2 regions of the Rhizobium sp. ERR 1071 genome follow, and region 1 is predicted to be linked to the other one. Evidence: predicted binding sites of a transcription regulator. Region 1 holds the regulator's gene; the other holds the start of a gene.
The links. The regulator LexA, encoded in region 1, represses DNA repair genes until DNA is damaged. The targets are predictions, from matches to a motif close to TGTTCNNNNTGTGTTCNG.
Positions count from the first base shown of each region.

Region 2: a site for LexA is predicted at 2,388-2,405, ahead of dinB (DNA polymerase IV). Genes of this name have one in related genera too.

Region 1 covers NZ_VITM01000001.1:441,682-446,000, reverse strand. Annotated here, with positions in the region: gene FBZ99_RS02235 (ComEC/Rec2 family competence protein) at 1-1,276, shown strand, start outside; gene lexA (transcriptional repressor LexA) at 1,257-1,979, opposite strand; gene FBZ99_RS02225 (VOC family protein) at 2,399-3,286, shown strand; gene kdsA (3-deoxy-8-phosphooctulonate synthase) at 3,283-4,122, shown strand; gene eno (phosphopyruvate hydratase) at 4,271-4,319, shown strand, end outside.
Region 2 covers NZ_VITM01000010.1:170,711-175,029, forward strand. Annotated here, with positions in the region: gene FBZ99_RS26660 (Orn/Lys/Arg decarboxylase N-terminal domain-containing protein) at 1-1,128, shown strand, start outside; gene FBZ99_RS26665 (GNAT family N-acetyltransferase) at 1,151-1,711, shown strand; gene FBZ99_RS26670 (hypothetical protein) at 1,752-2,075, opposite strand; gene dinB (DNA polymerase IV) at 2,459-3,556, shown strand; gene FBZ99_RS26680 (pyridoxine/pyridoxamine 5'-phosphate oxidase) at 3,745-4,319, opposite strand, start outside.

The DNA of each region.
Region 1 (4,319 bases):
TCGGCCATCGATCAGTCTGCGCAACGTCGCACTTTCTGCCATTGTCATTCTTGTACTGTCGCCGTCGCAAGTGCTCGGCCCGAGCTTCCAGATGTCCTATGCCGCAACGCTGGCGCTGGTGTCGGGCTATTCGCTCTGGAAACGGCGGCGGCATCGTGAAAACATCCTGCCGCGCCTTCGTGTACTAAGTCCGCTATTGTTCGTCACACGTTTCTTCGCAGGCGTGACGTCGACCTCGTTCATCGGTGGCGCATCGACCGCTATCTTCTCGATCGAGCATTTTCACCGGTTGGCGACATATGGGCTCGCCGCCAACCTTGCGGCAATGCCCGTCGTTTCTTTCATCGTTATGCCGTTCGGGATGATGGCGATGCTGCTCATGCCGCTCGGTCTCGACGGGCCTTTCTGGAAAGTCACCGGAGAGGGACTGGAACTCGTTATCATGATCGCAAGAACCGTAGCTGGTTGGGGAGGTGACATTACCTTCGGTCGCCAGCCGGCCTGGCTGATGCCCACATTCATTATCGGCTTCCTGATCATGAGCATATTGCGGACCCGGCTTCGCCATCTGGGCCTGCTATTATCGCTCTTGTCCATGGGCTTGGCGGCATTCGGATCTGGCGTACCGAAACCCGACCTGATGATCTCCGAAGATGGCGTCCTGGTCGCATTGCGCCAGGACGATATACTCGCGACCAATCGCGAGAGACCGCAGGCCTTCATTTTCGAACAATGGCAAAAGGCACTGGTTGCGGCGGACCATCAGCCTCCGACCATGCTCCCGGCTGACAGCCGACTTCCACAAATCGGCAAGGCAGATCGTTATAAGCGATTGAACAGTGAAGAACAGAAGGCGGTCCGTATCGCAATGGAAGAAGCCTTGGACCGCACCATGCAAGGCAGTTTCGCCTGCCAGAAAGGAGCATGGTGCGCGGCCATGCTTGAAAACGGCGCGATATTGGTCACTATCGAAAACGCGGCCTACCTGCCTGCGGCTTGCGACACGGGGAACATTATCGTGACGCCAATCCGGCTACGGCTCGACCATTGCCGTTCCGGAGCGATGCTCATAACCGGTGCGACATTGCGCAAAACCGGCTCCATCGAAATGGTGCTTACCGGAGACAAGCCCATCCTCTCAACCGCATTCGAGAACCCGCAGCGTCCCTGGACCAGGCATCGAACCTACGATTGGCGCACCGGCAAATTCGACGCGCCAATTGCGCCCACGTCACCCGCCATCGACAATTCACCGGTCAGTGATAGCGGCGAATAAGGCCAACGAGCTTGCCTTGGACCTTCACGCGATCCGGTCCGAAGATGCGGGTTTCGTATGCCGGGTTTGCAGCCTCAAGCGCGATGGAAGCACCCTTGCGACGGAAGCGCTTCAGTGTCGCCTCTTCGTCATCGACCAGCGCCACGACGATGTCGCCGGGATTGGCCGTCGTCGAATTGCGGATGATGACCGTATCGCCGTCGAAGATGCCGGCATCGATCATCGAATCCCCACGAACTTCAAGCGCATAATGTTCGCCGGAGCCGAGCATGTCGGCGGGAACAGTGATGTCGTGCGTATTGTTCTGGATGGCAGAAATCGGAACACCGGCAGCGATCCGGCCCATTACGGGCACCGACGCCGAGCCATTGTGATCGTCATTTGCCACCTTCGACGGAGCGGGCGGGGCAACGGGCTGCGGCTTTCCGAGGCTGCCTTCGATAACGCTCGGAGAAAAGCCGCGGCGCTGCTGCAGGCTCGGATTATAGGCGTCGGGAAGCTTGATGACTTCGAGCGCTCTGGCCCGGTTCGGCAGCCGGCGGATAAAGCCCCGCTCCTCCAGCGCCGTGATCAGGCGATGAATACCGGATTTCGATGCCAGATCCAATGCATCCTTCATCTCGTCGAAGGATGGTGGAACACCGGATTCCTTCATGCGTTCGTGAATGAAGAGAAGCAGTTCCTGCTGCTTGCGCGTCAACATCGTCTTGGAACCCCAGAATCAAGAAAAGCTGCGAAACAAATCCAGAACGGACACTATATGTTCCATATGTGTTCCGCAAGTACTTAAATTTCGGTAAAGCCTTGTGAGGTCAGTTAAATAATTGCCATTTGCGAATGGATCGGCTCGGAACATCGGCGCGCTATGTCTCCGTTAACTTACGGAAAAATAAGAAAAATGCCGCTCTACTCGCTTCCGCGACTTTGTCGTTCAGCCCGTGCGCCGAGCATTTGGATGAACGTGCCGCGCGGCTGCATGAGCCAGCCATGGCAGAGAATCAGCAATCACGTTTGCGAGATTGCCTTCGATCCATGTCGTGTGCTCCGGGTGTTCCATGCTTCCATCTTGAATTGCGCGGGGGATGGGCGCAAATCTGCTTCGGCAAGCAAACAGGAGAAGCCATGATTTCGTCTCCGCATCCGCTGGATCATCTCGTGCTGCCGACCGTCGATATCGCTTTGGCACGCGAGCGCCTCGGCAAGCTCGGTTTTACAGTGGCTCCAGATGCGCGCCATCCCTTTGGCACGCAGAATGCCTGCGTCTTCCTTGCCGATAAAACCTATCTCGAACCTCTGGGCGTCGCGTCTGCGGAGCAGTGCGAGAAGAGCATCATGGATGGCAATGTTTTTGTTGCCCGCGATCAAGCCTATCGCTTCCGGGTGGGCGAAAATGGCTTTTCGGCAGTGGTGTTCGGTACGGATGATGCGGTGGCGGATGATAAGCGTTTCAAAGCGGCTGCGATTTCGGCGGGGCGAATGCTGGATTTCTCCCGTCCGATGAAGATGCCGGATGGAACGGAAACCACGGCCGGTTTTCGTCTTGCCTTCGCCGCCGATCTGCGCGCGCCGGATTTTCTCGCTTTCTGCTGTCAGCGCATCAATCCGCTGCCGGCTGACCGCAGTGTGCTCGAGCGTCACGAAAACGGCGTGACTGGTATCGCGCGGGTAGCGCTTTGCGCGCCGAAGCCGGCGGCCTATCGCGGCTTCTTCGAGGAGCTTGTCGGTGGCCCGCGCATTATGGAGCATTCCTTTGGCCTGACGATCAAGGCTGCCAATGCCGATCTGGAGATTTTGACGCCGGAAGGAATGGAGGCATTCTATGATCTACCTGTTCGCACGAATGATCCGGGGCTCAGAGCACGTGCAATCCTTTTCAAAACGCGCGATCTTTCCGTGACATCGTCGCATTTCACTGCTAACGGCGTCACCTATACGCGTAAGAACAATCGTCTATTGGCGAGGTTGGCACCCGGTCAGGGCGCATTGTTCGCCTTTGAGGAGATAATATGAGCACGAATTCGGAAGTCACCGTCGGCGAGGGTGCCTCCAAGGTCCTCTTTTCCAATACTGCAAAGCTGTCGCTGATTGCCGGCCCCTGCCAGATGGAAAGCCGCGACCATGCGTTCATGGTTGCCGGCGTCCTGAAGGAACTCTGCGGCAAGCTGGGCATCGGCCTTGTCTACAAGTCCTCCTTCGACAAGGCGAACCGCACATCGCTGTCAGGCAAGCGTGGCATCGGCCTGGAAAAGGCGCTGGAAGTCTTTGAAGACCTGAAGAAGGAATATGGCTTTCCGGTTCTGACCGATATCCATACGGAAGAGCAGTGCGCCATCGTTTCCAAGACGGTCGATATCCTGCAGATCCCTGCTTTTCTGTCGCGCCAGACCGATCTTTTGGTTGCAGCCGCCAAGACCGGCCGCGTGGTCAACGTCAAGAAAGGCCAGTTCTTGGCGCCGTGGGACATGAAGAACGTGCTTGCCAAGCTGAACGACAGCGGCAACCCGAATATTCTTCTCTGCGAGCGCGGTGCCTCCTTCGGCTACAACACGCTGGTCTCGGATATGCGCTCGCTGCCGATCATGGCGGCGATGGGCGCGCCCGTCATCTTCGATGCGACCCATTCCGTGCAGCAGCCTGGCGGGCAGGGCGGCTCGACCGGCGGCGACCGCCGCTTCGTCGAGACGCTGGCGCGCGCGGCCGTCGCTGTCGGCGTTGCCGGTCTCTTCGTGGAGACGCATGAGGATCCCGACAATGCACCGTCCGACGGCCCAAACATGGTCTATTTGAAGGATATGCCACGGCTTCTGGAGAAGCTGCTGGCCTTCGACGCCATTGCCAAGGCTTGAAACGTAGCCGGCATTCAACAGGCTGACATGAATTTACGTTACGGGCCTGCAGGAGTGCCAAATCGCGGCGCGGATCGCCATTGTAATTTCCGCGCCTTCGATTAAGACGATTTAAATCGATTTATAAACCAGCGAGCAGGAAGCTATCATGACCGCAATCACCGACATTATCGCCCGCGAGATACTCGACAGCCGTG
Region 2 (4,319 bases), on a different contig from region 1:
ATCACGGGCCAGAAACGCCGCGTGGAACACCGTCGCTTCAACGAAAGCTTCATGCAGCACGCCTCGACCTCGCCCTTCTATCCGTTGTTTGCCTCGCTCGACGTCGGCGCGCAGATGATGAAGGGCCGTTCGGGCGAAGTGCTTTGGGACGACACGATCCGCCTCGGCATCGAACTGCGCAAGAAAATCCGCGCCGTACGGCGCGAATTCGAGGAGAAGGAACATCGTCCCGAACGCCGCTGGTTCTTCGAGCCCTTCGTGCCGGATCGGGTCGCGATTCCTGATGTGGCAAGCCCCGGTGCTGTGCACGATGTGCCTTGGGAGAGCGTCGCGACCGATCAGCTCGCCACCAATCCCGCCTTCTGGCACCTGACACCCGATGCGGCATGGCACGGCTTTTCCAGCATGGAGCCGGGTTTCGCCATGACGGATCCGAACAAGCTCACCCTGCTTACCCCCGGCTTTGATCGAGCGACTGGAAAATATACGGAACACGGCATTCCAGCGCCTGTCGTTGCGCAATATCTGCGCGAAAACCGTATCGTCGCGGAAAAGAACGACCTCAATTCGCTGCTCTTCCTGCTCACACCCGGTGTCGAAGCCAGCAAGGCCGGCACCCTGATCAGCGGCCTTGTCGCCTTTAAAAAGCTTCATGACGACAACGCGCTGCTGGAAGAGGCCATTCCGGAATTCTACCGCCGCCGTCCCGGCCGTTATGCGGGCGTGCGCCTGCGCGATCTTTGCGCTGACATGCACAATTTCTTTCGTCAGGCCGATGTCAGCGCCCTGCAGACGAAGCAATTTTCCGCAGAACACCTGCCGCCGATCGCCATGTCGCCGCACGATGCCGCGCGCTGCCTGGTGCGCAACGATGTCGACTATCTGCCGATCGACGCCATTGCCGGCCGCATCGCGACGACACCCTTCGTCGTCTATCCCCCGGGGATTGCAACCATCGTGCCCGGCGAGCGCCTGACGGAACAGGCAAAGCCCATGATCGACTATCTCAAAATGTTCGAAACCTGCTTCAACACCTTCCCCGGCTTCGAGGTGGAGATCCAGGGCCTCTATCGCGAGATCGATGCATCCGGCAAAATCCGGCTCTATACCTACGTTGTCGCGGAATAGGCTTGGAAATTCAGGTTCGGACATGAAGCAGGATAAAACAATCATCGTTCGCCCATCCCGGGAGAGCGACGTCGATGCCATGCTGGCTATCTATCGCCGTCATATTCACCGCGGGGTCGAAGCCGGGGTCGATGATAGCGACACGCCGCAGCCGGACGATCTGCGCGAACGGCGCAAGAATTTGAAGGACCGCCGCTTTCCGCATGTCGTCGCGATCGAGGGTGAGAAGGTCGTCGGCTATGCCTATGTGGTGCTGTTCCGCAAGCGCCCGGCCTATCGCTATACCGTCAAGCATTCGATCTATGTGCATCACGACCATGTCGGCCAGGGTGTCGGAAGCCTGCTCATGCGCGGACTGATCGACGCCTGCGCGGCGGCCGGCTTCCGACAGATGATCGGCTATATCGACGCGGACAACGTCGCTTCGCTCGCCCTGCACGAACGCTTCGGCTTCGTTCGCGTCGGCCTGCTGCCGGCTGTTGCCTATCGCTACGGCCGCTGGGCCGATACCGTGATGGTCCAGCGCTCGCTCGGTCCCGGCTCAACCACGCAGCCGCCTCCGCCGCCGCTCTCCACCCGCTGAAGCAGAAGGACCTGTTGTCGGCCGTAACACAACTCCGTGCTTAGACTGGATGCCGCATCGGGGCCGGCAGGAAGCCCAAAACAAAATCTATGACCTTCGACGAGGACATTTCGCAGGGCTTGAGGGTGAGGCTTGCTGCGGAGAGCATATAGAGATTGAAACTGACGACATCGGTCCCGCCAAGCTCCTCGCCATAGAGCCAGATCCGTTTGCCGTCGGCCGATCGCTTGACCGTCACACCCCAGGGGCGACCTTGAAAATGCCCCTCCGAATAGCCGTCAGGCAGCTTCGCAAGCGCATGTTCGAAGCCCGACAATTCGGCGGGCAGCAGCTGCGGCGCGCCGTCGATCATGGAGCCAGGCATTCGTCACATATGCCGCAGCCGTCTTCGTCCATCTTCCTCGCCGACCGCAGCCTGCGGCAGCACAGACACGCGGTGCCGTCGGCTCGGGATTCCTCGTCACGCTCGGGCGGGAGGATCTCCATAAGCAAGTCGGAAAGTGGATCGGTAGCGATTTGGCCCATCTCAAGGCTCCGTATTGGGGGACGGACAAGAGATAAGAAGCCTTGCGCGCATCTCAAGGTACCGTTTGCGGCATGGCTGGCCTGCGGCAATTTCCTCGCCTCTCCCTAGCAAGACAACCGAGCCGGTTTGATATCGTCATCGAGGATGATATGTTCCGCATTTGTTTCAGCTTCCGCAATAACGGACCGCGCTGAACCTACTGTGTAATGACCGAGACCGCCATGAACGACACCAGCTCGACCACTGTCCGGAAGATCATCCATGTCGATATGGATGCATTCTATGCATCGGTCGAGCAGCGGGACAATCCGGAGCTGCGCGGCAAGCCGCTTGCGGTCGGCGGGTCGGCTGCACGCGGCGTCGTGGCGGCCGCAAGCTACGAGGCCCGTGCCTTCGGCGTTCACTCGGCGATGCCTTCGGTTACCGCAAAACGCAAATGTCCGGACCTGATTTTCGTGCCGCCGCGCTTTGACGTCTACAGGGCGGTGTCGCAGCAGATCCGCGAGATCTTTGCCGAATATACTTCGATGATCGAGCCGCTGTCGCTCGACGAAGCCTATCTCGACGTCACCCAGAACCACAAGGGGATGGAAATCGCCACCGAGATCGCGCTGGAGATCCGGACCAAGATCAAGCAGGTCACCGGCCTCAATGCTCCGGCCGGCATTTCCTACAACAAATTCCTCGCCAAAATGGCAAGCGACCTCAACAAGCCGAACGGCCAGGCAGTCATTACGCCAAGGAATGGCCCGGCCTTCGTCGAAACGCTTCCCGTCAAGAAATTCCATGGCGTCGGGCCGGCGACAGCCGAGCGGATGCACAAATATGGGATCGAAACCGGACTAGATCTGAAATCGAAATCGCTCGCCTTCCTGCAGGAGCATTTTGGAAAGGCAGGCCCTTATTTCTACGGTATCGCCCGCGGCATCGACGAGCGCCAGGTAAAGCCGGACCGGGTTCGCAAATCCATAGGCGCAGAAGACACATTCGTTGAGGATATCGACGATCTAGAGCTGGCGACGGCGGAACTGCGGCCGCTTGCGCAGAAGGTTTGGCGCTACTGCGAAACAGGCGGTTTCAGCGCCAAGACGGTGACCGTGAAGATCAAATATTCGGACTTTACCCAGGCGACACGTAGTCGGACAAGCTCCCTGCCGGTCGCCGGCGTCGGCGCTGTCCTCGAAACAGCGTCGGCGCTTCTGGCAACCGTCCACCCGTTCACGCGGCCAATCCGGCTGCTCGGCATCACGCTTTCGTCTTTGACGAACGAAGAGACAGATAGTGGGAGATCACAGCCGCAGCTCGATCTCGGCATCTGAGGGATGATAATCTGCCATTCCACCGGTCAAGATGGCTGACTAACCTCTCCACCCGGAGCAACAAACAGGCGAAGACGGAAAGCCCGCTGTTCGTCCGATGGAGGAAACATACGGGCGAACCGCTAGTATGGAAACGGCAATAGTGCCAGCTAAGGGAACCGGAAGCCCGGCCATCATAGCGAAAATCATCAAGGCCAGAGCCGCTCCTTCAGCCAGCCCGCCTTTTCACGCCGATATCGCAAGCGATGGTGGCGGCGCTCTGAATCGCCCTGCCAGAATTCGACCTCATGCGGCATGACGATGAAAAGCGCCCAATTTGCAGAAACAAGATCGGGCTCGTCCCGCAACCGCCGATGCTGCAGTGCCAATGCATCATCGAGCTCCTGCGACGAACCCAGAACCTCGCTCTGCCGCTTGGTCAGGGCAATCGCCTTGGCGCCCGGCGCGCGTGCACGGAAATCGGCATGGCGCTCATGCGCCTCAGCCTGAAACGCCATTCCGCGCAATCGCACCTGCCGTCCGAGCTGCGGCCAATAGAAGGTGAGTGACACAGAGGGATTGGCGGCAATCTGTCGGCCCTTCGGCCCCCTGCCTGGTGTTGCGAAGTGCCAGCCACGCTGGTCGAGGTTCTTCAGGATGAGAACACGAGCATCCGGTGCGCCATCCTCGTCGATCGTGGAAAGCACCATGGCATGCGGCTCCTTGATATCACCCTCGATGGCATCGCGCAGCCAGTCGGAAAACAAGTCTCGCGGATTGTCAG